DNA from 3 places in the Bacillus cereus group sp. RP43 genome. Region 3 is predicted to be linked to each of the others. Evidence: riboswitches for the same ligand, from Rfam matches in the RefSeq annotation. Region 3 holds a riboswitch; each other region holds the start of a gene.

Region 1 (10,060 bases), 2.4 Mb from region 3:
TAAGGTATTCTATGAGATTCATAGAAGCCTTATTACACCTCATTATATAGAATATATTGGAATAAATGTTTATATTTTTCATGGAATTTGTGAAATTTTTGTGAATTTTATGTTTATTGTATTTTTATACTGCTACTATCAGCACGTAACACTCCCATATTATTTTCTGTTTTTAATTGAAAAATAGAATTTGTTCGAATAATTATTCTACAGCTATATACCTAGGAGCACTTTCTTCGTATAATGAAGAAGTATGAATTTTGAATTTGTATAAATTTTACATATCGAGGTGAAAAAGGAATGAATGCGCGGCTAATGGAACTTATTGATGTGAGTACAATAGAAACCATGGCAGAACAATTTTATAAATTAACCAACATATCACATCAACTTCTTGATGCTGAAAATGAATGTATATTTTCATTTGGAATTAATGAAATGAAAGTATGTAAACTTCCAAAAATTGAAATCCCCCTTTTCTTATACAATCAATATTTAGGATCTTTTGTTGTATGGTCCAAACGAAGCGAAATTTTCAATTGCCAAAAATATTTTGAAATGCTTTCTAACCTGATTATAACTGGGGTGAAAAAAGCAGTTCAAAGTAAAAATACATCGTTACGTTCTCGAAAAGAGGAAGAACTACATACGATCTTACAAAACATGCCTGTTATGGTTGATGCGCTTGACTATAATGGAGATTTTGTTTTGTGGAATCGAGAATGCGAGATTGTAACAGGTTATACTGCTGAAGAAATAATTGGGAATCCAAACGCTCTTCAATTACTGTATCCTGACCATGATTATCGCCATCAAATACAAAATAAATTTTTGACTCGTGGAAAAAATTTTAGAGATTGGGAAATGAGCTTAACATGTAAAAATGGAGAAATTAAAACGATAATGTGGTCCAATATATCAGAGCAGTTTCCTGTAACAGGATTTAGTTACTGGGCTGTTGGGGTAGATATTACACATTTAAAAGCGATAGAAGGGCAATTAAAACAACAAACCTCTGAATTAGAATTAATTTTCAAAGCCTTACCAGATTTATGTTTTTTAACAGAAGATGATGGGACAATTATAGATTATAAAGCAGGATCTCCTACAAAATTTTACGTGCCCGCAGAAGCTTTTATGGGAAAAAAGTTTTACGAAATATTACCGTCTTCAGTAGCACAGCAATTTAAAGAAGCAATTCGCCAATTGAAAGAAGAAGGAACGAATGTAATTGTAGAATATCCTCTAACAATTAATGGAAGTATCGATTTCTTTGAAGCTAGATGTTTACCATTATTACAAGATAAAATTATGATCATTGTCCGCGATATTACAGAGCGGAAAAAGACAGAAGAATTGCTAAGTAAATCTGATACCCTTGCTGCAATTGGACAATTAGCAGCTGGTGTAGCTCATGAAGTGAGGAACCCGTTAACTGTAGTAAAAGGATTTATTCAACTATTTCAAATCAACAAAGAAGATCAAGAAAAATACTTTGACCTTATGATTTCTGAAATTGAGAGAATTGAAGCGATACTTCAAGAGTTTTTATCGATTGCTAAAACAGATGAAATCCCAACTGAAAAGAATAACATTTATCAAGTCTTTAAAAATGTTGTGTCTTTAATTAACACAAAAGCAATTATGATGAATATTCAAGTTGAGTTATTTGTAGGTTCCAATGAACCTATTATTGAATGCTCTGAAAATCAATTGAAACAAGTATTTATTAATATTTTGCAAAATTCAATCGAGGCAATGCCAGATGGTGGGAAAATTTCTATTCACATGAAAGAAATGAATGAAGATGGAGTAATTATAGATGTAGTCGACGAAGGAATAGGAATACCCAAGGAAAGAATAAAAAGGTTGGGTGAACCTTTTTATAGTACGAAAGAAAAAGGTACTGGAATAGGATTGATGTTAAGTTATAAGATTATCGAAAGTCATCAAGGAACCATTAGTATTAAGAGTGATGTTGGTGTTGGGACAACGGTAACTATTTTTTTACCAAAAATTCAAAGTGAAAAATCTAAATCCAAGAGTAAGGATAGATGTGTAACGCTACGTTCTATTGCTAACTCTTAATAAATTTAATAGGCGATAAGAAAGGGCTTAGTTAACTAAGCCCTTTCTTATCGCCTATTTTTATATTTAATTTAGTAAACTTTACCTTTTCTTAATTATTTTTTAAATTTCTATTAAGTTTTAAATATTATATTAATATTTATATATTGTAATAAAAATTTAGTTGGAAGGAGATTATTACGAGGTGAAAAAGAAAAAAGAGAAAAGCAGTAGAGCGCTACCTATAAGATTAAATATTTTATTCTTTTGTGTGTTTTTATTATTTTCTGGAATTATAATACAGTTAGGTAAAGTGCAAATTTTCGATGGAGAAACATATAAAAACGAAGTAGAAAAAAGAGAGAATGCAACTGTTAGTCTTACAGTACCACGCGGTAAAATTTATGACCGTGAGGGTAATCCAGTTGTTGACAATAAGTCTTTACGTACGATTACATATACAAAGGTGAAAGGTGTAAAAGCGGAAGAAATGTTAAAAACTGCAAGACAAATTGCAGAAATAATTGAAATGCCGCAAGAAGATATTGATAAGTTAACTGAGACTGATAAAAAAGATTTTTGGATGCAATTAAATCCAAAACTTACTCAAAACTTAGTATCTAAAAAAGAAATAGATAAGTTTAGAGAAAAGAATATTACCGGAAAAGAGCTAGACAAAAAAATAGAAGAGTTAAAAAGAAAGCGTGTTACAGATAAAAATCTTCAAGAATTAACAGCAAAAGATATAGAAGTGTTAGCTATTAAAAGTAAAATGTCTTCAGGTTATCAAATGGCACCTCAAATTATTAAAAAAGATGTTAGTGAAAAAGAATATACTGTGATTAGTGAAAATTTAGCAAATCTCCCAGGTGTAGACGCATCAGTTGATTGGGAAAGGCTCTATGTAAATGATGGCTTATTCCGTTCAGTCCTTGGAAATGTTTCGAATGCTGATGAGGGATTACCACGTGAACGATTAGATTATTATTTAGTGCGGGAGTATAGCCGGAATGACCGGGTTGGGAAAAGTTACATCGAACAGCAATACGAAGATGTACTTCATGGCACGAAAGAAGAAGTAAGAAGTATTGCTGGTAAACAAGGTAATACAATTAGAACGGAGACAGTTTCTGAAGGGAAAAGCGGCAAGAATTTAACGTTAACAATTGATATGGAATTACAGAAAAAAGTAGAAGAGAGTATAGAAAAAATATTAAAGGCATATAAAGGTTCAGAATCAATGTTAGACCGTGCTTTCGTTGTAATGATGAATCCGAAAAACGGCCAAGTATTATCGATGGCTGGGAAAAGACTTGTAGAAAAAGACGGAAAAACGGAAGTAGAAGATTATGCTTTAGGTACGCTGACAAGTTCATACGAGCTTGGATCAACTGTTAAAGGTGCTACAGTATTAACCGGATTTGAAACAAAAGCTATAACACCGGGAACACATTTTTATGATGCACCTATGAAGTTTAAAGGAACTAAGGAGAAAAAGTCATGGAAAGATTTTGGAGATATAGATGACCTAAGAGCTTTACAAGTTTCCTCTAACGTTTATATGTTTAACACAGCATTAAAAATTGCTGGTATGGATTATGTAAAGAACAGTTCACTAGATATTAAACAAGAATATTTTGATAAGATGAGATATTATTTCAGACAATTTGGTTTAGGTGTTCCAACAGGCATTGATTTACCGAATGAAACAGCGGGGCAAATCGGGCGAAAAGATAATCAGCCAGGTTTCTTATTAGACTTTTCCATTGGTCAGTATGATACGTATACACCACTTCAGCTTGCACAATATATTTCAACTATTGCAAATGGCGGGTATCGTATGAAACCACAAATTATTCAAGAGATTAGAGAACAAACTGTGCAAAAAGATGAAATCGGTAAAGTCGTGCATTCAATAGAACCAGTTGTTTTAAATAGAGTGGATATGAAAGAAGATTATATAAATCAAGTAAAAGAAGGGTTTAGAAGAGTTTTTCAAGAAGGAGATGGAACGGGAGTAAGGGCGTTCCAAAAAGCACCATATAAACCAGCTGGTAAAACCGGGACAGCACAGACAGTATATGGTGGAGAAAGCGACATAGGAAGAAATGATAAAGGTGAACGAATGAAATGTTATAATTTAACATTAGCAGGATATGCGCCATATGATGATCCAGAAGTAGCATTTTCAGTTGTTGTGCCATGGGTTATAAATGATAAGTCGGGTATTAACTCTGATATTGGAAAAGAAGTTTTAGATGCTTATTTTGATTTAAAAAATAAGCGATTAACTGGCGAAGCACCAAAAATAGATGACTCTAAAGAGAATTAAAATATACGAAACGTCTCTAGCATTTATATGGACTAGAGACGTTTTTACATACGAATAGATTAGAAATGAGGTATATATGAAGCAATTGATTCTAAAAGATTGGAGAAAAATATGTAGCTATATTTTAATTATAATAGGAATTATTATTATTAATAAGTCATTTTTATTTTGTATGGTAGAAGGAATTTCGATGCAACCTACTTTGAATGAAAATAATCGCATACTAGTTAATAAGGCTAGTGTCTATTTTTCTTCTTTTCATCATGGTGATGTTGTAATAATAAAAATAGAAGACGAGCCTACATACTACGTGAAACGAATTATTGGATTACCAGGGGATAACATACAATTAAGAAACGATGTGGTATATATTAACGGTAAAAAGCGAGATGAGTTGTATATACAGTTAGATATGTCACAAGTATCAAATCGTTTTTCAAACTTTAGAGAAATGAAAGTTCCCTCGCATAAATTATTTGTATTAGGTGATAATCGAAATCATAGTAAAGATAGTAGGAATACACTTGGACTTATCGATGAGTCACATGTAATCGGTAAAGTGAAAATGGTATATTATCCATTTGATCAAATAAAGTGGTTAAAATAATTCTATTAACTATTCACGTTTTATAAAATAATTCATATATTGATAGCATAGGACAAGCAGAAAAGCTTACCCTAACCTCACAGAACACTCCTTATCACAGTTAGGCATCTACTTATGTAGATGCCTTTTCCGATGACTGATAATTATTTATCAACCTAAAGTAGTAAGCATATTGGGACTATTAGAGGAAGATTGCTTGTAATAATAACAGTACGATTAATAAGAACATTGAATTGTAAGGAGTGAGAAATACGTGTTGAATATTTTAATAGTTAATTTTCCTGCAGAGGGACATGTGAATCCTACATTAAGTTTAGTAAAGGCCTTTACTGAAAGAGGAGATAACGTACACTATATTACAACGGAAAACTTTAAGGAAAGGCTTGAAGTTTTGGGGGCTATTGTACATACTCATCCGGATTTATTAAAGGAGATTTCTATTGATAATGAAACTTCATATGGATTAAAATCTTTCTTTCATGTACATGTTCAAACTTCTTTTTATATATTAGAAATTACGAAAGAATTATGTAAAAGCATAAATTTTGATTTCGTAGTTTATGATATATTTGGTGCCGGAGAGTTAGTAAAGGAATATTTACAAGTTCCAGGCATAGTTTCCTCTCCTATATTTTTAATTCCACCAGAATTATTGGAAACCTTGCCTTTTCATCCAAATGCAGAAATACAATTCCAACCCGATGAACTCTCTGAAAAGTTGCTGTATCAAATGGAACATGAATTTGGAGTAAAGCCCAAAAATAATCTTCAATTTATGCATAATAAGGGAGATATTAGTCTCGTGTATACAAGTCGTTATTTTCAACCTAATAGCGATTCGTTCGGAGAAAACAATATTTTTATTGGACCGAGTATTATAAAGCGCAAAACAAATGCAAAGTTTCCACTTGAATTGCTTTCAAAAAAGAAAGTTATTTATATTTCAATGGGAACACTTCTTGAAGGGCTCGAACCATTTTTTAATACGTGTATTGATGCTTTTTCAAATTTCGAAGGGATTGTAGTAATGGCGATCGGTGATAGAAATGATATTTCAAAAATTAAGCAAGCGCCAGACAACTTTATTATAGCCCCTTACGTACCTCAATCAGAAATATTAAGTGAAGCAGATGTTTTTATTACACATGGTGGAATGAATAGTGTGCACGATGCAATTTATTACAATGTCCCATTTGTGATAATACCGCATGATAAAGATCAACCTATGATAGCGCAAAGATTAACTGAGCTTGAGGCAGCACATAGATTATTGAAAGAGCATGTTAATGAGCAAACTTTAAAAGAGGCGGTAACAGACGTTCTTTCAAATAAAAAGTATAAACATGGCATTCGAAAACTGAATGAAAGTTTTTTAGAGTGTGGTGGTTCCAAAAGAGCCATTGCAGTTATTGATGCTCTTTTAAATAAATAGTCCGGACAATATAAAAGCATAGAGGATCTACCTTTATGCTTTTATATTATTATCCAGCAAATTGTACAGCAGTATTTGCATGTAAAAAAGCAGTATCAAAAACAGGAACAGTAAGGTCATTTTGGGAAATAAGCAATGGTATTTCAGTACAGCCTAGTAATATACCTTCCGCACCGTTTTGAATTAATGAATTGGTAATTTGTATTAGTTTCTCTCTTGAAGTTTCTGAAATAATGCCTCTACTTAATTCGTTTAATATGACGTGATGGATAAAAGTTCTTTCTTCGTCATTTGGGATAATTGTCTCAATGTTATATTTTGCTAGTCGTGATGTATAGAAATCTTGTTCCATCGTTTGTTTTGTTCCTAATAGTCCGATACGTTTTATATTCTGTTCTACCATTTCTTTAGCACTTACATCACCGATATGAAGAAGTGGGATTGATATTGCTTGTTCTACTTCCTCAGCAAATAGATGTACAGTATTAGAACACATTAGTAAACATTCAGCCCCAGAGTTTTCTACCTTTTTGGCTACTGTGACTAACTCATTTTTCACTTCTTCATATTGATGATTTTGTAATAATGTAGTTACCTCACCAAAGTCCATGCTATATAAAACAAGCTTCGCATTTTGTTCATATTGAGAGAGGGTTAGTGTATTTATATGTTTATAGTATAACGATGTTGATTCCCAACTTAGTCCGCCAATTAGGCCAATAACTTTCATCATGTATTCCTCCCGTAACAATTTTGAATTCATTATTTCATAATTCCGATAAGAATACAATGATTTAAGTGAACTATTTATAGAAAAATAAAAAAATTAAGCAAAGTGTTGAATTTTTTAATTGTTAGTGCCATAATACAGATTACAAATACATACTTATCCAGAGAGGTAGAGGGAACGGCCCTACGAAGCCTCAGCAACCCCTATGTAAATGCATAGGAAGGTGCTAATTCCGCAGAGGACATTTATATGTCTTTTGAAAGATAAGAGGATTCTTGTACGTGAAAGAAAATGACCTCTTAATTTAAGGGGTCATTTTTTGTTGTATAGAAAGGAAGTGTCGATGCATAATTCATTTTCAAAATAAATATAGAGTATTAAAAGCGGGATAATAGGAGAGGAGAATTGTAATGAACAAATTAACGACAAAACTAGTAGTAGCAATCGGAATTGGAGCAGCTTTATACGGGATATTAGGGCTTTGGGGATTTTCTATCGCACCCAATACATTTATTAAACCAGCATTGGCTATATTAACAGTTTTTGGTGCGTTATTTGGCCCAGTAGCAGGACTATTAATAGGGCTTATTGGCCATACCGTTACAGATACAATCGCTGGTTGGGGTATTTGGTGGGGATGGGTGTTTAGTTCGGGGATTATCGGATTTTCAATGGGTCTTATACAAAAAAGAACTGGTTTCAGTGTAAAAAATGGAGCGTATAATAACCGTGATATTTCTTATTTTGCAATAGCGGGGTTAGTTGGAATTGTCATTGCCATTATATTTGCGGGTGCATTCGATATTATTGTGATGGGAGAACCGTTTGACAAAATCGTTATACAAGTACTAGGAGCAACCATTTCAGACATTATCGTATTTTTAGTTCTTGGATTACCAATCACGATTGGTCTAGCTAAAGCAAATAAGAAACATACACATTTAAAAATTGAAAAGTAGGGATGTATACATGCAACCAATTATATCTTTTGAACAATTTACCTTTCAATATGGGCATGCCGCACAGCCTACTTTAAAAGAAATTACATTTCATATATATCCTGGGGAAAAGGTACTAATAGCTGGAAGAAGTGGTTCAGGTAAGTCAACATTAGCTCATTGTATTAATGGGCTAATCCCATTTTCTTACGAAGGGATTAGTACTGGTAATATTTTAATAGCTGGAAAGGATCCGAGAGAGGGAAGTATTTTTGAACAGAGTAAACATGTAGGAACAATATTACAAGATCAAGATTCACAATTTATTGGTCTTACTGTCGAAGAAGATGTAGCATTTTCATTAGAAAACGAATGTGTAAATCAAAATGAAATGAAAAAAATTGTTAATGATTCTTTAAAAAAAGTAAACATGCAGAATTTTCATGCACAAAGTCCTCATGAATTATCAGGAGGGCAAAAACAGACAGTCTCTCTTGCAGGTTTACTAACGACAAATGCAGATATATTATTATTTGATGAACCGTTAGCTAACTTAGATCCAGCAAGTAGTTTGAATACTATAGAACTCATTAAAGATATTCATGAGAAATATAATAAAACAATTGTAATTATTGAACATCGAATAGAAGAAATTTTAAACCTTGATTTAGACAAAATTATTTTAATCGATGAAGGAGAAATTGTTGCGATGGGTTCACCGGATAAAATATTAGCATCTAATATATTACCAAATATCGGGCTAAGAGAACCTATTTATATAGAAGTTCTAAAGAAATTAAATTTTGTCAATAACAATAACCTGTTGTTCCCAATTGAAAATCTCTGTAATGAAAAAGTTAATAGCGTAATGAAGAATTGGATGCAGAAACAAGTTTCATTTGAAGACACACATAAAAATAGAGAAGTATGTCAAATAGAAAATTTATCATTTTCGTATAATAACAAACATACAGCATTAGAAGATATAAACCTTTCAATAAGAGAAGGTGAAATAGTAGCGTTATTGGGTCATAATGGAGCAGGTAAATCGACACTAGCTCATAGTCTAATAGGAATAAATAAAACAAAAAATGGGAGAATTACATTCGCTGGAGAAAACATAAATACGTGGTCTATCCGTAAACGTGGCGAAGTTATTTCGTATGTTATGCAAAACCCAAATCATATGATTACACAACGTACTGTTTTAGAGGAGGTTTCATTCACATTAAAATTAAAAAAGGTTTCTAAAGAAGAAATTAGTAGTAGAGTGGAAGTTGTTTTGAAAATTTGTGGATTATATCCATTTCGTAATTGGCCAATTCAGGCATTAAGCTACGGGCAAAAAAAGAGACTAACCATTGCTTCTGTACTTACAACAAACCCAAAACTTATTATATTAGATGAGCCGACAGCAGGGCAAGATTACTACCATTACAAACAGTTTATGTCGTTTATAAGAACATTGGCTGAAAAGGGCATATCCTTTATTTTTATCACACACGATATGAATCTTGCTTTAGAATACGCAAATCGAGCGGTAGTTCTGCATGAAGGGAAAATTATTGCGGACAATACTGTATCTGCTGTTTTAGGGGATCAAGGAACGTTACAAAGAGCTAATCTACGGGAGATTTCATTAATAAAACTAGCTAAATTAAGCGGAATTCCAACTCCAGAAACATTTGTGAAACTTTATATTGAGGCTAATAGGAGGGAGGAATATGCATAATACATATTTTCATCGTATGGATGGTGCAATTAAGTTATCTTTATTTATATTTTGTATGACTCTTACTTTTTTATTTTTTGATTTTCGTATATTGCTAATTTTATTTATTATTGGATGTGTCGGCCTCTTAATCGCTAAAATTCAGTTTCGTAAAATTATAGTTGTTTTCAGTGTTATATTTACATTTAGTTTATTAAATTCTGTTATGATTCTTGCTATTAC
Region 2 (10,060 bases), 2.9 Mb from region 3:
AAGGTCGATTGATCGAACTTTGGGAGAAATAGTGGATTTTAATCATTTGCTATTAAGCTAACAGATACTTTAGTTCAATAAGGTAAATAAAAAAAGTGCACCTCCGATTATTAGACACAGTCTAACAATCGGAGGTGCACTTTTTACGGATTCGCCCCCTTGTAGGGATTGATTATATTCATTGAATAATGTCTATTTACTCTAACAGCTAGAATTAGAACCGATAATGACAGTAGCATCCAGTTCCTTGTTTCTAGCGACTTTTGTGCTAAGCCCAGCAGCAGTAAAGATTTCAAAAGCCTGGGGTGCCTGAACTTCGCTCGTCTCTATCAAAAGATGTCCATCCAAAGCTAACCAGAGTAAAGCTTCTTCTGCTACTCTTCGCAGAATGTTAAGACCATCGTCACCTCCGTCAAGCGTTACATTTGGTTCATATAGGCGTGCCTCCCGGGGGAGAAACTTTATTATTTCGGTAGGAACGTAAGGTACGTTCGCAACTAGGATATTTACATGGCCCTTAAGTGAGTCTGGTAGAGCTTTATACAAGTCACCTTCAAAAGCATGACCGCCAAAATTCGTTACATTACGGCTAGCGCATTGTACTGCCATGGGGTCAATGTCAACAGAATACAATTCAACTCGTCCCAAAGCTGATGCCAGTGCGGCACCCACAGCACCTGATCCACAACATAGATCAACAATGATATCGCTAGAACGCGACAGGACCTCTGTTTGATGAACAAGGAACTCGGTACGTTTACGTGGCACAAAAACGCCTCGATCCACTTCTATTCGTAGACCACAAAACTCCGTGTATCCAACAACGTATTCCAGAGGTAGACCGTTGACTCGCATTTCTACCATTTTCATAAGGTCCTCTGGAGTTAGTGCCTCTGACATAAGTAACCGGGTCTCATCTTCTGCGAAAACACAACCAGCGCTCCGAAGCTTGCTAACTATACATTTTTCCATTTTCATATCCAAAAAGAAATCTGTTTTATTCTCTATATTATCTCACCACTTTTGATAAAGTTTGTTTGTAATTCAAAATTCGTTAATAATAGCTAATATCCTTCTTCAATAATCTGGATCTTACATACAGTGAAACTTTAATCAGTGGGGGTTTTGTCCATCCCCAACTGATTATTAGCCCGCACCAATCGGGCGTTTACGGGCAGTTGTCTCCCACCTAACTTCCTAGCATTCGCCGAATTTCGAGGTGGGAGTTTTACTGCCCGCAAATAGCGGGATAAACTGTCATTTGATGAACATATTCGTCTATGACCACCTCTTTCCCTTGTATATAGAGCATTCTTTTCAATTTCTGTTTTCGTCAAATCTCATTAACAGAGACATAAACAAAAATACATATTTTTACACTATTTCGATTTATATACACAAACTATAATTTTAACGTTTTGGGCTATTTGCTTTGCTTAAGTTGATTCGCATAGGTACTACCCCTCTTTGAAATATTTCATTTCAAAATGAAATAACATTTCGACATAAAATATCAATCTATCTATACATTACGAAAATAATCTTATAAATTTGAATTTTCATTATATTAAAGGGTGTTACTCAAACAACCTCGAATATTGTAATAAACATACATAACATAAGGAGGTTGATCTATTTTGTTTCGTTCATTTACAAATGGATGTGTTGCCCTTGTGCAGCGTTTCTTACCAGAACCGTTTATTTTATCATGTTTATTAACTGTTTTCGTTATCTTCTTCGGCATGTTTGCAACACACCAAACACCGGTAGAAATGATTACGCATTGGGGCAATGGCATTTGGGGCCTTCTTGCTTTTTCTATGCAAATGGCTCTTGTACTCGTGACAGGATCTGCATTAGCAAACGCTCCTCTTATTAAAAAAGGATTAACGAAAGCAGCGAAACTACCGAAAACAAATGGACAAGGTATTATCGCAATTTCAATTGTAAGTTTACTAGGAGCATACATAAACTGGGGCTTCGGTATTGTTGTATCTGTTTTATACGCAAAAGAAGTGGCAAGACAGTTAGAAGGATTAGATTATAGGTTAGCAATTGCTTCTTCTTACTCCGGATTTCTCATTTGGCATGCAGGCCTTTCTGCTTCTATCCCTCTTACGTTAGCAACAGGCGGTGAAACGTTAATTAAAACGACAGCTGGAAGTATTAAAGAAGCGATTCCAATAACAGAAACGTTATTCTCACCATACGCTCTCGTTCCAGTCATTATCTTTTTAATTACGATGCCTCTCATTAATAAAGCAATGCATCCCGATGAAAAACATACGATTACAGTAGATCCAAGTGTGTTCCGTGAAGAAGCTGCAGCTCAAGAAGTAGAGCAAAAAACATTCGCTGAAAAAATGGAAAATAGTATGATTATTACACTTTGCATTGGATTATTAGGTCTTATTTATATTTTCAACTATTTTAGTACGAAAGGCTTTAACCTTACACTTGATATCGTTATTTTTATGTTATTAATTGCCGGACTAATTTTTCACCGTACTCCTATTCAATATATTCGTGCTTTCTCTGACTCAACAAAGAGTGCTTCAGGTATTTTACTTCAGTTTCCGTTCTACGCAGGAATTATGGGGATGATGATTGGAGTAAATAGTGAAGGGCTTTCGCTTGGAGGAGCTATTTCTACTTTCTTTATTAGCATTTCAAATGAAACCACATTCCCGCTCTTTACATTTTTAAGTGCTGGAATTGTTAATATTTTCGTTCCATCTGGAGGCGGACAATGGGCTGTACAAGCACCAATTATGATTCCAGCTGGCGCTGAACTTGGTGTACCTGCTGCGAAAACAGCGATGGCAATTGCATGGGGCGATGCTTGGACAAATTTAATTCAACCTTTCTGGGCATTACCGGCATTAGCAATAGCTGGTTTAGGCGCTCGTGATATTATGGGATTTTGTGTTGTTAATTTACTTTATGCAGGATTTATCATTAGTCTGTGTTTCTTATTTATTTAAACGAAAAGCTAGTTTTATACTAGCTTTTTTACATAATAATTCATTTATTTCCCATGCAATTTATAATCGTCTTCCACTCTATCTCCGTAAGATTTAATGCCGCAAATGCAAAAAAATCCTCACATACTTTTTCAATCAGATGTGGATTTTTCCCCAAGAAATTCCACTGTAACGCTTTAGGAAGACAATACGTTTCATATTCTTTACTTCCCCGTACTACCTCATCAACTTCTCTTTCACAAATCCCTCTTATTAAATAATCATTTCTTAATTGTATTTGAATTTGTTGAAACGTTTCACTACACTTCTTCAATTGGACTAAACAATTAATATACGTACGAAAAAGTTCGTCATCACAATTGCAACACTTTATAATACGATCGATTTCATTCATAATGTACGAGCCTTTTCTTCTATTTGTAATAGCCATTTTTCACGCTTCTCTAGTTTACTCGTTTTCACAGATTGAAAAACTGACCGTTTTATATCGCGAATGCCGCAAAAACGTAAAACCCCTCGTTTCATCATAATCCAATCTGCTGATCGATATAATAGGGCCACATACCATAACGGTGAGTCTAACGTATTAATAACCCATGCCTTCTTACCCTTCAATAACCCTGTTGGTAAAGCTCCTTCATATTTATAAGCAAATCCCGCTACAAAAATACGATCAATAAATCCTTTTAAAATAGCAGGCATGCCCCACCACCATATTGGATATATGAAAAGAAGAATATCCGCCTCCTGCACTAATTCTCTATATCGCTTCGTCTCTTCTTCATTTAGTAAATCCCGTCTTTTTTTCTCTTCATTAAATACAAGCACTGGATCAAATTGTTCTTTATATAAATCAAGTAACGTAACAGAATGATTTGTTTCCCCAAGTCCTTTTTGCACATGCTTTAATATTGCTGCGTTAAAGCTTGAAGGACTAGGGTGAGCGTATATAATTAGTACGTTCACTACAAAGCAACTCCCCTCTACAGTTAAATCTTCCCTTTCTTTAACATCTTCTCTACGATTTGGACATTTTTCGAACTTTGTAACAAACGATTTAGCACTGTTAGTAACTCTTCTTTTTCTAAACCTTTCAGTTGTTCTTTAACTGTACTCTCACCAGCACCTTGAATATCATACACAACTGCAGCCATATGCTTACAATAATTTTCATACGGACACTCGCAGCTACTTTTTGTAAAATCAGTAAGGTCAATAATCACTTCATAGTTCCCTGCATTTCCAGTAACGAAAGCAAATACTTTCTTGTCTTGTATTTCAACATCTTCTACATGTCCCTCTTCATAATATTCATAACCTTTATCCATAATGTACTTTGGAATCCATTTCGTTATATCTTTTAATAAGTAAGCGTACATAACAACACCCCTTCCTTTAATTCCCTTTTGACTTCAAAAACCCTGCATGTTATTCTAATTACTGTCAAGTAGCGAGTCTACATGGCAAAACGACTGACACCTATTCGGCGAAGGTGTCTCTTTTCATTTGCAGCCGATATGAAGTGCCTCTTTCAGGCACATTCAATCTTTGACACTACACACTCAACACCATTCCCTTGTATCAGGCTGCTTTAGCAGTCTTTTACGCTACATACTTCAAAAAAAAGAGAGCTCAGCTCCCTTTTCCCGCTTTATAAAATACCCCTTTTTCAGCATAGCGATATTCATCATCAGCTAAAGTAATTTTCCCATCCAGTTTGAGTTCATCTAATAATCTTGATAAATAAAATTGATGTAACATTTTTTTAGTGAATTTTCCTTCATGATGCGAAACGATATGTTCTTGAATATCTAACAATGATATTGGCTTATCTTGCTCTATCATATATTCATAAACTGTACTACGCAGTTTTACGTATTTTTCGAGTGTCACAGTACTTCGCAACCCCTTTCTTCTTATTATATGTTTTCGTAATCGGTTTTTTTGCAACAAAAAAACCTCTCCGATAAGAAGAAGTTACGTATATCTTCGTCTTATCTCCCAGAACAAATATGTTCTGCTGGAATTAGCACCTGCATCGCGGTTGCTGGGTTTCATCGGGCCAGTCCCTCCACCTCTCTGGATAAGAAAATATTCACTTTAAATTTAACTATACGTAATTTGATTATAATTGTCAAATAAATATAATAAATTATATTTTCTTCTTTATTGTTCATACTACAAAAAGATGTACAAAAGGAGGCTACTACGTTGCAAAAGAATGCTCGTGGATACGTACAAGATTCTTTTCATTCATTACAAGAAGCGAAACATTGTTTAGAAGATGCATTACAAACTGTTGAAGAAGATTTTAATCGTGCACGTATTGAACAATCCCTTTACGCTGTAGAGCAAGCATTACAAAGATGTGATTATACCGTTCACATCTTAGAACAAGAATGAAAACTTCCCATCAAAAGATGGGAAGTTTTTTCAAATGGCATACTTCATCATTATTGCCGTTATGATTAAAAAATATACAGAATTAACAATTTCTAGAATCCCTACTTTTAATATAGAAATCTTTTTGCCATACAACATAATGGCCCGAATTACACTTGGTACAAATATGAGTGAACACCATGGATTTATAGCAAATACAATTACCGTTAATACAATATGATATCCCCAAGATATAAAACGATACTTCGGATTATTTTTTTCACGAATCATCGTTTTCACATAAAACGTACTTCCTAAAAAATATAGAAATGAAATAAGCGCAATGAATAATGCTGTTTTATCTATGAATTTCATTGAGAAATAATAACTGATTAAACCACCTATACAAAACACTATAATCGCGCAAATGTCATTTAGTAATGCTCGTTCATTTTTTTGACGAGCGTAATACATATTTATAATAAACAATGGAATCATTAATACTGCGAATAAAAGAATTCGCCATTCATATAATAAAGAAATCATCCCAAATACAAATGCAATGATAAAATAAACAATGGCAGCGTGTAGAAATTCTTTTTTTCGTCTTTGCCTTATGTACATGAGAAATGGATAAGTAGCTAGATAGATAAAGAACCAGGCTAAAAACAATGGGATATGATAAAAAGTAGGTTTACCAAGTAATACACTTAATAGAAATGGTATGACAAGCATCGCCCATGCTCCATGTTGCTTCGGAATAACTAACTTCATTAACTATACACCTCCCTCTTGAAAATAGTTCTCACCTACTATTATACAAATAATTTCATATAATAACGGATATATATTGAATCTATTTTTTGACAATAAAAAATGCTTCTTACAATATGTAAGAAGCATGAAAGAGGCAAACGAATATGTAAGTCGCGACCCTACCTTATATGAGTATGCTTTTCTATGTCACGTTATGCTCATCTAATATACCGTATTTCTTTTTAAATCTTGTGAGGATCGTAATCCATGACGTGCTAAATAACAGAAGGAAAATAACATTCGATATCGCGTGACTCAGATCAAAGTAAAAACTTGCGACATAGTAAGCAATAACTGTTTCCCACGTTGCTTCCTGTATAAAACCAAGAAGACCCCAGAAATTCATAATCCAGCCAAATAGAAATCCAACGGCAAATCCATATATGAGTCGTCCCCATAGTTTTTTCATCAAAAATGTATTTCGGAGTAATCCTGCTATAAAACCGATCATGCCCCAAGAGAACATTTGCCACGGAGTCCACGGACCTTGTCCTAAAAAAATATTAGATACAATGGCCGCCGTTGCCCCAATCATAAAGCCAGTTTCACTTCCAAAAACAATTGCAGAAACGATAATAACAAAAGAAGTCGGTTGTACACTCGGTAATATCGAAAATGGTACCCTGCTAACCGCTGCAATAGCCGCTAACACAGCAACGATAACAATTTCACGTGAAACAAACGCCCTCCTTTCAAAACGGAAGTAGAAAGGTAACATAATGACAGCTAATAAAAACAAACTACTTACCATGTAATACCCGTCCATAATAAGAGTCGTAAAGAGTAGTGTACATATTACAACGACAAAAATAAATATTATAAACGCAACATATCGTTTGGACACGCTTCGTACACATCCTCCCACGTTAATGCAAATGGCAACTCTCTACGGATGAATCGGTTAATAGATGTTGTATAAAAGAAGTTACCACTAAAGAACTCTTTCGGTGCATCATTCATAATGACTTTCCCGTCAAATAACATCATACATTGATCAACGTATTTCGCTGCAAACTCAATATCGTGCGTTGTCATTACAATTGTTGCACCTTCTTTTTGCAATTGTTTAAACAGCTCTCCTACTCTTTCCTTTTTCCATGGATCTAGTCCCTTTGTCGGCTCATCCAGTAATAATAAAGTCGGCTTTGATAATAACGTTGTACATAATGCAAGTAGTTGTTGCTCCCCGCCGCTACAATCATGCGGATGGCGATCTTTAAGCGAATCTAACCAGAACTTTTCCAACATTTCTTCTGCTATTCCTTTTCCCTCTTCGCCATATAATTCACGAGCACGCTCATAAACCTCTTCCCATACTGTATCAAATGTAAAATGATAATACGGATGCTGTGATACATACCCTATACTTTTAAATCGTTCTTTCGAATCAATTTTATGTATCACTTTTCCATTCCACTTTACCTTACCTCTTCTAGCTTTTTGCAATCCTGCTAAAATCGTTAACAGTGTAGACTTCCCAGTTCCGTTTTTCCCAACTAGAGCTGTCCATTTTCCTTTTTCGATGTTCACTGTTAAATCTCGTAAAATAAGTGGACTATTTTTTTCATATTGAAAAGATATATGTTCTGCACTTAAAATTACTTCTTGCTTTTCACATTGTTCTACTTGCTCATTCCTATATGATATCGCTGAAAAATCATTCATTTTCATTTGCGCTTCTCGTACTGTAAACGGAATATCTTCTACATTCCACTCTAAAAACAATCTTGGAATTTGGGGAATGAATGGATGGAACTTTTCTACTTCCCACATGTTCGCTATCACACTTTTAGAAGTACCATCATAAACGATTCTGCCATTATCCATACAAACAACGCGTGTTGCGAGCGGTATAACTTCATCTAAACGATGTTCACTTAAAACTATCGTAATTCCGAGTTCTTCATTAATACGTTTTAACAATCCTAAAAACTCTTTTGCAGCAATCGGATCTAGCTGCGCTGTCGGTTCATCCAGTAATAGTAGCTTCGGCTGCATGACTAATACTGCTGCTAAATTTACTAGTTGTTTTTGACCACCAGATAAAGTATGAACAGATTGATGTAACAAATCTTGAAATCCTAAAAAGCTAATGAGTTCCGCTATTCTTTTTTGAATAATATGTGATGGTAGCCCGATATTTTCTAAAGAGAATGCTAATTCTTGAATAACTGTATCCATTACGAGCTGATTTTCTGGATTTTGAAATACCATACCAATTTCTTGTGCAGATAATAAATCTGGTACATCTTCTAATAAAGCACCATCATAATATATATGCCCCGAACGCGTGCCAATTGGAAGTAACTCCTTTTTAAAATGTTTCAATAAAGTTGTCTTCCCAGAGCCGGAGCCACCAGCAAGTACTATAAATTCTCCTTTTTGAACAGAAAGAGAAATATGCTGTAACGCGTATTCATTTTCATCAGCATATATAAATGATAAATTTTTTATTTCTGCATGCGCCACCATATCCACTCCCTTCCTTCCATCATAATTGGTAAACTAACAAACATCATAAATAGGAAAAACATAATTCCATCGTGTTGCTGGAATAGTATTGATTCCACTTTCGGATAGATGATCAATTTCCCTCCGCCGTAATAACTAAATATGAATGAGGCTATAAATAGAATACTTAAATAACTTAGCGTGTACCAATCGCGTCTTTCCATTCTATACCGAATATAAGTCGTACGCTTCGTTACACCAAACCCACGAGCTTGCATAGAATCTGCTGTTTGTAGTGCATCTTCTAACGAACAAACTAATAACACTTGCAGTAATTGCATTCCATTTCTTATACGCTCAATGAGTGAACCTGAATCTAATTGTACACCTTTCGTTTTTTGGACGAGTGTAATTTTCTTTAACCGCCTAATAAACAAAGGAACAAACCTCACTGTAATCATCGTTAACAATGCTACTTTCGGTGAAATCCTTGAAAATAAATATAAAAATTTATGACTCGAAATAATATCGTTATAAGAAGCAAACGTAAACATAATCGCAACTAATAATAAACCCATTACAAGTCCATACATACAAGCCTCAAGCTTAATCCGGCTATCTCCTAAATAAAATAAAGTAGTCGCTCCTCTATGCGTTAACAAAGAATTGAATAAAATTACCATCAAAAAGAATATAAAAGTACTAGGCAGCATCTTTCTTATTTTCTCGCCATTCCCTTGTACTATATTTAAGATTACTATTAGTACAATCGCTCCAATTAAAAAAAGAGGATGAAGACACATCATACATAGTATCATCACCCCAATATAATAGAAAAAATTCACAAAAGGATGTAAAGAAGAAAAGCTTATTTTCATAGTCCTTTACCGAAGATCCTTTCCTATTTTAATACAAACACCCACTCGATTGTATCTCCTGGTTTTACTTTTACTACACCAGCACTATAGTTTGGAAAAGCACCGTTCACACGATATTTCCATCCACTAGTAGCAGTAACATCTTTTTCATATAAATTATTAATACCTTTTACATAAATATCACCTTTAGAGCCCATTGCATCAATCTCTAATCCTGTGCCCGTTAGCACACTATAAACAGTGTCGCCTTCTTGTACATCAACCTTTTTCGCACCTAATAAGTATCCTTCATTTCCTTTTACGGAGATAGTAACTTGTTTCGGTTGCGGTTTCGGTACTGGTACTGGATCTGGTTTTGGTGGTTCAGGAGTTGTTACTGCCGGAGTCGGTACCGTTTTCTCCTCTTTATTCGGATCTTCCTTTTGCTCCTGCTTTGGTGTTTCTTTCGGCTGATTAACAACCTTTGCTTCTTCTTTTACTTCTGGTGCTTTCGGTTGCTGAGGTTTCTCTTCTTGTACTTTTTGTTGTTCTGGTTGTTTATTTGCAGCA
Region 3 (10,060 bases):
CTCGGAATGATGCGCCGGAACAACTTATAAATAAAGTTACTGAACAAATGGGGTACCCTGATATATTAATTAATAACGCAGCGTACTCTACGAATAATGATTTCTCCAATTTGACTGCTGAAGAGTTAGATAAACATTACATGGTAAATGTTCGCGGCACTACATTATTAAGTAGTAAGTTTGCTCAAGGATTTGATAAAAAATCTGGCGGTAGAATTGTTAATATTACTTCGGGGCAATTTAAAGGGCCTATGGCTGGAGAACTAGCCTATGCAACAACGAAGGGAGCTATTGATGCTCTCACTAGTACGTTATCAGCAGAAGTGGCTCATTTAGGGATAACGGTTAATGCGATTAATCCAGGTCCAACTAATACAGGATGGATGACTGAAGAGATAAAGCGCGGGTTAACACCGATGTTTCCTTTTGGAAGGATTGGTGAACCGAAAGATGCGGCGAGGCTTATTAAGTTTTTAGTGAGCGAAGAAGCCGGATGGATTACAGGGCAAGTTATTCATTCAGAAGGTGGATTTAAAAGATAAAGTGAAACTTTAATCAGTGGGGGTTTTGTTCATCCCCCACTGATTATTAGTTGAACCAATCGGGCTTTTACGGGCAGTTGATCCCCCACCTAACTTTTTTGCTTCCGCTGAATTTTGAGGTGGGGTCTTACTGCCCACAAATAGCGGGATAAAAAGAAGGTATCTCACCCTGGTGAGATACCTTCTTTTTAATCTTTTTTCAATCTTCGTGCTATACCATTCCCTAATGACTGTAATCCTTGAACGAGAATGATTAAAATAAAGACTGTTGCATACATTACTTCAGGTTCGTAGCGTAAATGTCCGAATCGATATGCGAGATCACCAAGGCCTCCAGCACCTACAAGTCCAGCCATTGCTGTTGCACCGATTAAGCCGATCGTTGCGATTGTTAATCCAAGTACGAGAGATGGACGAGCTTCTTTAACCATGACGTGCCAAATGATTTTTAAAGTAGAAATCCCCATTGCTTGATACGCTTCAATAACACCACGGTCCACTTCTAGTAAAGCCGTTTCCATTAAACGAGCAATATAGGGAGCTGTGAATACGACAAGTGGTACGATGACACCTTGCACGCCAATAGATGTCCCCATTAAAAATTTTGTGAAAGGTAAAATAAAGAATAAGAGAATGATAAATGGAAGAGAGCGAATGACATTAATAATTGTATTAAGAATCGGATATACGAGTTTATTCTCTAGTTGGCCACCAGGTCTTGTTAAAACGAGTGTTACACCGAGTGGTAAGGCAATTAGAATAGAGATAAGTAGTGAAATAGATGTCATTTGAAATGTTTGAATTGTTGCTTCCCATATTACGTTACCCCACTCATCCAAAAAGGACTTGTTTCCCATAATCTGTTCTACCTCCTTCTACGATGATCCCTTGTTCTTGTAAAAATGATAAGGCACGGTGTACTTCATTTTTTTCACCTTGCATATGAACGACCAGTTTCCCATATGCCTCATGTTTTAACTGCGTAATATTGCCTGATAAAATATTGGGATATACTTGAAAACGTTTTGTAGCGACAGCTAACGCTGGTTCTCCTGAAGTGGTTCCTATAAATGAAAGTGTTACGATTTCTCCAGTATTTTGTAGCTCTTTCTGTACCTCTTCTGGAATTTTAGCTGCAAATGCGCTATTTACAAATTTCTTCGTTGTTACATGTTGTGGGTTTGTAAAAATATCTTTTACGGTTCCACTTTCGATTACCGCTCCATGTTCCATAACGGCAACTTGGTCACAAATACGCTGGATGACATTCATTTCGTGTGTAATTAGTAAAATCGTAATCCCGATTTCTTCATTAATCTTTAATAATAAATCAAGAATAGAATCGGTCGTTTCCGGATCTAATGCGCTCGTTGCTTCATCGCTTAATAAAACTTCAGGCTCATGAGATAGTGCGCGAGCGATCGCTACACGTTGTTTTTGACCACCAGATAATTCACTTGGATAGGCATCTTTTCTATTAAAAAGATCAACAATGCGTAAATACTTTTCTACCCTTTTTTCAATTTCATTTTTGGGAAGACCAGATAGACGTAAGGGTAGTGCGATGTTTTCATAAACGGTAACGGTTTTAAGTAAATTGAATCCTTGAAAAATCATGCCGATTTTTTGTCTCGCTTTTGCTAGTTCCTTTGTCGATAAGGTTGTTAAATCTTGTTCGTTTATAATGATATTTCCTGTCGTTGGTTTTTCTAATAAATTTACACAACGATTTAATGTACTTTTACCAGCGCCGCTATATCCAATGATTCCGAATACTTCGCCCTTTTTTACTCTAAGGGAAGTTGGTTTAAGGGCCTCAACATTCCCTTTTTTTGTTGAGAATACTTTGGAGACGTTTTTTAATTCAATCATTATAGTCAACTCCTACCAAGACGGTAAAACAGAACCATCGAATTTTTTCTCAATGAAATCTTTTACTTCTTTAGATTGATAAGCTTTCTTCAATTTATTTACAACTGCATCATCTTTATTTTCAGTACGAACAACGACCCAGTTCACATATGGTGAATCTTTTCCTTCGCGGAAAATCGAATCTTTTGCTGGACTTAATTTTGCACCTAATGCAAAGTTTGTATTAATCGCAGCTGCCTTCACTTCACCTAGCTGCGTTGGTAATTGAGATGCCTCTAATTCAACAATCTTTAAATTTTTCGGATTTTCAATTACATCTTTTGCAGTCGCTTTTTCTGTAGCTTTTGGATCCACTTTTAAAACCCCTGCTTTTTCAAATAGCTTTAAAGCACGCAACTCATTTGTTGGATCGTTTGGGACAGCAATTGCGTCGCCCTCTTTTAATTCTTTTACATCTTTTAAGTTTTTAGAGTATATGCCCATAGGGAATGTTACTGTGGAAAATACTTCAGTTAATTTCATATTACGTTCAGCTTTAAATACGTCTAAATAAGATTTAGTTTGATAGCTGTTTACATCGAGGCTTTTTTCATCTAAAGATACGTTTGGCGCTACATAATCATTAAATACTTTTACATCGATTTGGAGACCATCTTTTGCTGCAACTTCTTTCACCTTTTCAAAAATTTGTTCATGCGGTCCGCCTGTTACACCGACAGTAATCTTTTTCTCATCTAATGCTTTTACCTCTTTATCAGAATTAGCACCACATGCACCTAACAATAATACAGCCCCACTTACAATACTTAATAATACCTTTTTCATCTATAATTCCCCCTTAATATACGTTCCAAAATAAAAAGCACCTCTCAAAAATAAGAGAGGTGCCGAATAGACGAAATAGGTTCCTCTCTTATCTTCCAAAACGAAAATCGTTCTGCAGGAATTAGCACCTTAGCTTATACGTTCTAAGCTCGGTTGCCGGGCATCATCGGGCCAGTCCCTCCGCCACTCTTGATAAGAGTATGTGTATGTAGTTTTTAAATATGGTACTAATAGTAAATCTTACAAAAAGAATTGTCAATGTTATTTTCTGAATATATTTTATTTTAAGGTAATAGAAACATTACCTTTTTTATGTCCGGTCTCTACGTACGTATGAGCCTCTGAAATTTCTTCTAACGGATAAGTTTTATCAATAACTGGCTTTAATTTTTCTTCTTCCGTTAGCATTTTTAGTAGAAGCATATCTTCTTTACTCACTTTTGCCATCGTTCCATTGACCGACACGTATTTACCGTTAGCGGTTAATGCTTTCTTGCAATGGGATTTTTTAATTTTTCCAACTGCATCAAATATAATATCGTAGCGTTCAGCCCGCTTTGTAAAATCTTCTTTCGTATAATCAATTACGTGATTAGCTCCTAAAGATTGCACTAGTTCAAAATTTGAATTACTACAAACAGCTGTAATGGTCGCGCCAAAATATTTAGCAAGTTGTACGGCAGCTGTTCCTACTGAACCAGATGCGCCATATATAAGTACTTGTTGCCCTTTTCTTATACGTCCTTTTCTCAGGAAGTGTAATGCTGAAGTTCCACCAAAAGGAATAACGGCAGCTTCTTCATACGTCACATTGGTAGGTTTTAATGATATCAATCCGCTTTCATGTACACATGTATATTCTGCATAACCACCGACATTAAGCTCTGTTAATGCGAAAACTTGGTCTCCTTTTTTAAATTGAGTTACATCTGTTCCTATTTCTTCGATTTCACCAGATAGCTCCACGCCGAGTATAGGCTTTCTTGGTTTTTTAAAACCTAATATAATCCGCATAGGAATCCAAAATAAAAGGGGGCTATTAAAGCCGCGCATTCTACAATCTCCAGTTGTTACACTTGTTGCGTGAATTTTAACTAATACTTCATTTTTTTTTGGAGTAGGTTTCTCTACATCTTGAAGTTTGAGAACATTAGGCGGCCCATACTTTGTGCAAATAATTGCTTTCATAATGACCTCCTGAATTTAGTTGTTTTTATTTACATCATATTTAAGTATTTCTTTAAACATGTTGTTATTCGAGAAATAAAGTTAAATAGAAATATTAAAAAGTATATAGATTTCAAAGGAAAATAGATGATATCCTTTTGAAAAGGAGGAGAAATTATGAAAAAACTTATTTTAACTTCTAGTATGATCCTTGCAGTTATTTTAGGTGCAGGGTGTAGTAATGAGAAAACAACAAAGACTGATGAACCGAAAAAAGAAGCCATGCAGAAAGAAAAAGAGTTAGCAGCGAAGGATGTTTTCAAGAAAACGAATGACGCTTTTAAAAATGAAGAAAATGTAACGATGACATATGATGTAGAGATAAAAGCTGAAGGAACAGAGATGAATATACTAAAGGCTAAAATGCAATTAGAGCCAAAGAAAAAGAATTCTCGTTCTGAAATGAATATTTCTGGTACAGATGTTGTAGTGTATGCTGTGGATGGTAAAGTTGCTGGTCAGGTGAAAAATCCTAATACAGGAGAAGTTATATCTGTACCGGAGGAGCAATTAAATACTGGCGAGATGAAAGCAACTCAAGATATTGTAGATAATTTAGAAGTGCCAGCAGTAGTTTTAGATAAAATGAAGATGGAGAAAAGTGGAGACAAGTATAAACTGAAGTTCATATTAAAAGGGAAAGAAACAGAAAGTATGTTAGCTAGCATGGATGAAACGCAGAAGAAAATGCTACAAGCACAAAACGCAAAGATAGAAGAAGTAGATGCAGAATATATCATTACAAAAGATTTTAAATATGAATCAGCGAAGATAGATATGATTATGAGTAGTAATGGTGAGGATAAGACACACATTATTACGAGTGCAAAATATACATCGTACGAAAAGTTTGAGGCAATACAGCTGCCAGCAGCAAAGTGATAGTCTTGATGAGAGAGGGACCTAAAATAAATGGTCTCTCTTTTTTGTTAATACTTTCTTCTTAGGAAAATAGGTACAATATGAAGAGGAAGAACATTAGAAGAGGAGAGTGCCATTTGAAAAAAAGAAAAATAGCGGTTGTAATTGTAGCGTATACAGTGTTGCTCGCGACATCTATACATACATATAAAGGGCAACTGAATCATCCTATTATGAGCGATGTAGGGAAGTTGCTTCCAACAAAAATTAAGCGTGTTGAAGATGCTGAGGATGAGGGATCATTAAAAAAGCTGGTGCGAGATGCAAATGTTTCTGGAGAGAAGATTTCGATTGCAGGTATACAACATAGCCAAGGCGGACAGACGTATTATCCGAACGGTACGATGCTTGATATGAAAGGATATAACAAAATATTAGAGTTTGATCCGGAGAAGAAGAGGATTAGAGTACAAAGTGGTGTGACATGGAATGACATTCAAAAGAAAATAAACCCATACGACCTTGCAGTTCAGGTGATGCAATCTCAAAATATTTTCACTGTTGGTGGTTCATTAAGTGTAAATGTACATGGGCGTGATATTCGTCATGAGGCATTGATTGATACAGTAGAGTCGTTCAGATTGTTAATGGCAGATGGTACTATGCGTAATGTAAGTAGAGAAGAAAATGCTGACTTGTTTCCGTATGTAATTGGGGGATACGGATTGTTTGGGGTGATTTTAGATGTGACGCTCAAATTAACAAATGATGAATTATATGAAACGCATACGAAGGTAATAGATTATAAGGAGTACTCTTCATATTTTAAGGAGAAGGTGAGAAAGGACGAGAATATACGTATGCATTTAGGACGTATTTCTGTTGCCCCAAATTCATTTTTAAAAGAAATGTATGTGACAGATTATGTACTAGCAGAAGATCAGCAGAAGCTGAGAGAGTACAGCAAATTAAAAGAAGAAAATATTATAGCTGCGCCGAAATTTTTGCTCGGGTTATCACGTTATAGTGACTGGGGAAAGGGTGCATTTTGGGATATACAAAGAAGTTATTTTGAACGTAAAGATGGTAAGTACGAAACTCGAAATAACGTAATGAGATCTGATAGTGCCTTTATGGAATACGATAACCCGAACTTGACCGAAGTTTTACAAGAGTACTTTGTACCAATAGATAGTTTTGCAGAGTATATAGATGATTTACGAAGTGTTTTAAATGAAGAGGAATTAAACCTTCTTAACATTACAATCCGCTATGTAGAAAAGAATGAGAATGCGGTGCTATCTTACGCGAAAGATGATATGTTTGCGCTTGTGCTTCTAATTAATCAAGGGCGTTCTGAGGATGAAATAAAGAAAACAAAAGTGGTCATTCAGAAGATGATAGATGTTACTTTAAAGCATAATGGGAGTTATTATTTACCGTATTATTCTTATCCGGCGAAGGAGCAACTAAAGAAAGCGTATCCTCGCATAGAAGAATTCCTTCAGAAGAAGAAGGAAGTAGATCCAGAGGAAAGATTTGTGAATTTATTTTATAAGGAGTATAGCAAATGACATATAGAAGATTTGTGGCCTCACAAAGCATTATTATGATGGCGGGTAGCATGGTATTTCCTTTTTATATACTATTGCTTCGAAATGTTGGAAATAGTTTCTCGCAATTTGGCTGGGCGTACGGTTTATTTGCCTTAACTTCAGCTCTAGTATATCCGTTAGTTGGAAGAACCTCTGATAGGATAGGTGATAGAAAGTTATTAATTATATACGCATGGTCCATGTCTATATTAATGCTTTGTTTCCCTATTGCAACAGAAGTTTGGCATGTATACATTCTCCAAATTTTAATGGGTATTTTAGGTGCTGTGCAGCGTAATACGGAGAAGACATCGTTAGCACGAAAGGTAGCGCATAAGGAAGCTGGTTACGAAATTGGAAAATACCATGTATGGACATCAATTGGTGGCGGAGTAGCTATAATTGCAACTGGTTACCTAGTGGATTTCTTTACAATAGGGACTATTTTTTACATTGCTTCAGTTTTATATGTAGTGAGTGGAATTGTATTAAGTAGCAAAAAAATATAATCATACCCATTTTTACCTGATTACCCTTTATTTGTTATACTTATGGAGAAGACAAAAGAAAAGGGGACATTGCCTTTGATGAAATTTATAGTTTTAGCTATTCTCACTTTGTTTTTGATTCCATGGACTAGAAGCGGTAATAAAATTCGCGCGGTGGATAAAGGAGGAAATGAGAAAGTTGTAAAGGGTAAGAAATCATCTATTTTAGTTATTCCTGTTTTATTTTGGATAGGTATTGCAATCTATGAATATTTCTGGCTAATTGATGATCGAGCAGATTCTATTCTTACTCATTATTCTGTTGCAGTAGCGATTTTAATTGGGCTTGTTTTATTCTCACAAGAGCAGGTAGGGAAATTAGAAGGTACGTTAAAAGGACTTCTAATGTTTGTTTTACTCGCAAGTTACGGCTATTTTGGTTATTTGCACGATATAGTAATCTCGCAAAAGAAATATGATTCTGTTGTTAAGGTAGAGAAAGATATTTCAGAGCCATTTACTGAAAATGACCAACCGTTTACAGTTCCGCCTAAAACAGCGGAAAATAAAATGAAAAAGGTATTTGGTGATATTCCGAAAGTAGCTTATTTTGAGCTAGGGGAATTAACGCCACAAATGGTAAATGGTGAAGCCTTGTATGTAGCACCGATAGAAGTTTCGGGATTTTTTAAAGCGCGTAAGGCAGGAACAATACCAGGTTACGTAACAATGTCAGGTACAAATCCTGATGCGGAAGCGAAATTACATCTTGGATATAAAATGAAGTATGTACCAAGTATGTTTTTTGGTAATAAATTAGAACGTGCTGTTCGAAAAGCAGAGCCAGATTTAGTTTTTAAAGGGAAACCAAAATTTGAAGTTGATGATAAAGGAAAACCGTATTATACAATGACATACGGTGAGTTTATTTCAGGAAGATCAGGGTTTGAAGTAGAAGGCGTTGTCGTTGTTGATGCACAAACAGGTGATGTGAAGCGATATGATAAAGGGAATGCACCTAAATTCGTTGATGGTGTATTAAATCATGAAACAGCATCTACGTTAAATACGTACTTCGGAAAATATATTCACGGATTTTGGAATACGAAATTCTCACAAACTGACATGAAGATTCCGACTGAGTGGGGGACGAAGGAAGGCGTTACGCCGATCTTTGGAAAAGATGGTAAACTGTATTACTTTACAGACTTTACCTCTCCGAAAGAAGGAGTAGATTCTGCTCTCGGTTACTCATTAGTTGATGCACGTACAGGAAAGTTGTATTACTATAACGGAAAAGAAGTGAAGGGAATTATGGACGGTTCGGCTGCTACAGAAGTAGTGGATAATTCCTTTAAGAGAGAGAAATGGCATGGAACAATGCCGGTTATTTATAACGTATATGGTAAACCTTCTTGGATTGTACCGGTTATTGATGACGGGGGATTAGTACGTGCTCATACTGTCATATATGCTTCTAATGCAAAAGTGTTTGCAACAGGTTCAACGCAAAAAGAAGCACTTGAGAATTATAAAAATGCGCTGAGCGGAAGTGGTGATTCATTTAGACCGACTTCAAATGGGAAAGAAGCGCAAAAAGAAGGTACTGTACAACGTGTGTATAAAGAAAAATCAGGTGAAAATACGATTGTGTACGTACTATTAGAAAACGAGCAAAAAGTATTTATGGTACCGGCGAAGAAATTCCCGTATGCAATGTTTACAGAAGTAGGAGATCCAATTCAAATCACATATTTAGACACAGGAGAAATGATGGCATCTGTATCTAAATTTGTAAATAGTAATTTGAAAAAGTAAAGCGATAGAGATTCTATCGCTTTTTTTTACATTATTAAACAGGAAAATACAGTATACTTGACGTATATTTATGTTGTAACTATAATTGTTACGATTCGATATTTATATGAAAGGGTGAATGAAAAAAGTGAATGGAGTTAATCACGAAGTATATAAACCTGTAAAGGCAAACAGGTTATGGATGATTCTTGTATTAGGGACACTTACGGCAATCGGGCCATTATCTATTGATATGTATTTGCCATCTTTACCGAAGTTAACAGATGATTTACAAACGGGGGCATCTCTTGCGCAGCTTACATTGACAGCTTGTTTACTTGGGCTTTCAGTGGGACAGTTATTTGTTGGTTCAATTAGTGACATTTACGGAAGACGCAAACCTCTTATTATCGCTCTTATTATTTATGTTGCTTCTTCTTTACTTTGTGCTGTTGCACCATCGATTTGGAGTTTAGTGCTTTTACGTTTCTTACAAGGTGCTTCAGGGTCTGCTGGTATCGTTATATCACGTGCAATGGTACGTGATATGTATTCAGGTTCTGAAATGACGAAGTTTTTCTCACTGCTTATGTTAGTAAACGGAGCAGCGCCTATTTTGGCACCGATTATTGGAGGGCAATTATTACAGTTCACATCATGGCGCGGCGTTTTTATCGTTCTTGGAGCAATTAGTGTATTCATGCTAATATCAGCTACTTTCGTATTACGTGAAACATTACCACCTGAAGAAAGAGAGACAGGTGGATTATCAGGAACGCTTGCAACATACGGAAAGCTTCTGAAAGATCGTTTATTTATGGGGTATGCATTGTCGCAAGGATTAGTAACAGCT

The links. A riboswitch is a leader RNA that binds a small molecule or an ion and turns the genes downstream of it on or off. The one in region 3 is predicted to bind S-adenosylmethionine.
Positions count from the first base shown of each region.
Region 1: it holds a riboswitch for S-adenosylmethionine, as region 3 does, so the genes downstream of both, QCI75_RS13730 (ECF-type riboflavin transporter substrate-binding protein) here and QCI75_RS25795 (MetQ/NlpA family ABC transporter substrate-binding protein) in region 3, are expected to answer to the same signal.
Region 2: it holds a riboswitch for S-adenosylmethionine, as region 3 does, so the genes downstream of both, QCI75_RS10935 (hypothetical protein) here and QCI75_RS25795 (MetQ/NlpA family ABC transporter substrate-binding protein) in region 3, are expected to answer to the same signal.

Region 1 is NZ_JARVHQ010000001.1:2,584,672-2,594,731, forward strand. Features, by position in the region: gene QCI75_RS13705 (ATP-binding protein) at 301-2,088, shown strand; gene QCI75_RS13710 (peptidoglycan D,D-transpeptidase FtsI family protein) at 2,273-4,399, shown strand; gene lepB (signal peptidase I) at 4,476-5,006, shown strand; gene QCI75_RS13720 (macrolide family glycosyltransferase) at 5,260-6,438, shown strand; gene QCI75_RS13725 (aspartate/glutamate racemase family protein) at 6,488-7,171, opposite strand; SAM riboswitch class I at 7,322-7,438, shown strand; gene QCI75_RS13730 (ECF-type riboflavin transporter substrate-binding protein) at 7,579-8,127, shown strand; gene QCI75_RS13735 (energy-coupling factor transporter ATPase) at 8,138-9,838, shown strand; gene QCI75_RS13740 (energy-coupling factor transporter transmembrane component T family protein) at 9,831-10,060, shown strand, end outside.
Region 2 is NZ_JARVHQ010000001.1:2,077,899-2,087,958, reverse strand. Features, by position in the region: gene QCI75_RS10965 (VOC family protein) at 1-32, shown strand, start outside; gene QCI75_RS10960 (putative protein N(5)-glutamine methyltransferase) at 202-972, opposite strand; gene QCI75_RS10955 (short-chain fatty acid transporter) at 1,638-2,984, shown strand; gene QCI75_RS10950 (group-specific protein) at 3,025-3,378, opposite strand; gene QCI75_RS10945 (NAD(P)H-dependent oxidoreductase) at 3,375-3,950, opposite strand; gene QCI75_RS10940 (SWIM zinc finger family protein) at 3,974-4,363, opposite strand; gene QCI75_RS10935 (hypothetical protein) at 4,617-4,937, opposite strand; SAM riboswitch class I at 4,976-5,074, opposite strand; gene QCI75_RS10930 (hypothetical protein) at 5,196-5,387, shown strand; gene QCI75_RS10925 (YwiC-like family protein) at 5,418-6,140, opposite strand; gene QCI75_RS10920 (ECF transporter S component) at 6,325-7,026, opposite strand; gene QCI75_RS10915 (ABC transporter ATP-binding protein) at 6,999-8,654, opposite strand; gene QCI75_RS10910 (energy-coupling factor transporter transmembrane component T) at 8,633-9,511, opposite strand; gene QCI75_RS10905 (DUF4430 domain-containing protein) at 9,535-10,060, opposite strand, start outside.
Region 3 is NZ_JARVHQ010000001.1:4,973,925-4,983,984, reverse strand. Features, by position in the region: gene QCI75_RS25810 (SDR family oxidoreductase) at 1-542, shown strand, start outside; gene QCI75_RS25805 (methionine ABC transporter permease) at 731-1,399, opposite strand; gene QCI75_RS25800 (methionine ABC transporter ATP-binding protein) at 1,374-2,414, opposite strand; gene QCI75_RS25795 (MetQ/NlpA family ABC transporter substrate-binding protein) at 2,427-3,239, opposite strand; SAM riboswitch class I at 3,325-3,438, opposite strand; gene QCI75_RS25790 (NAD(P)-dependent alcohol dehydrogenase) at 3,519-4,427, opposite strand; gene QCI75_RS25785 (hypothetical protein) at 4,584-5,348, shown strand; gene QCI75_RS25780 (FAD-binding protein) at 5,465-6,901, shown strand; gene QCI75_RS25775 (MFS transporter) at 6,898-7,431, shown strand; gene QCI75_RS25770 (DUF3981 domain-containing protein) at 7,510-9,228, shown strand; gene QCI75_RS25765 (multidrug effflux MFS transporter) at 9,347-10,060, shown strand, end outside.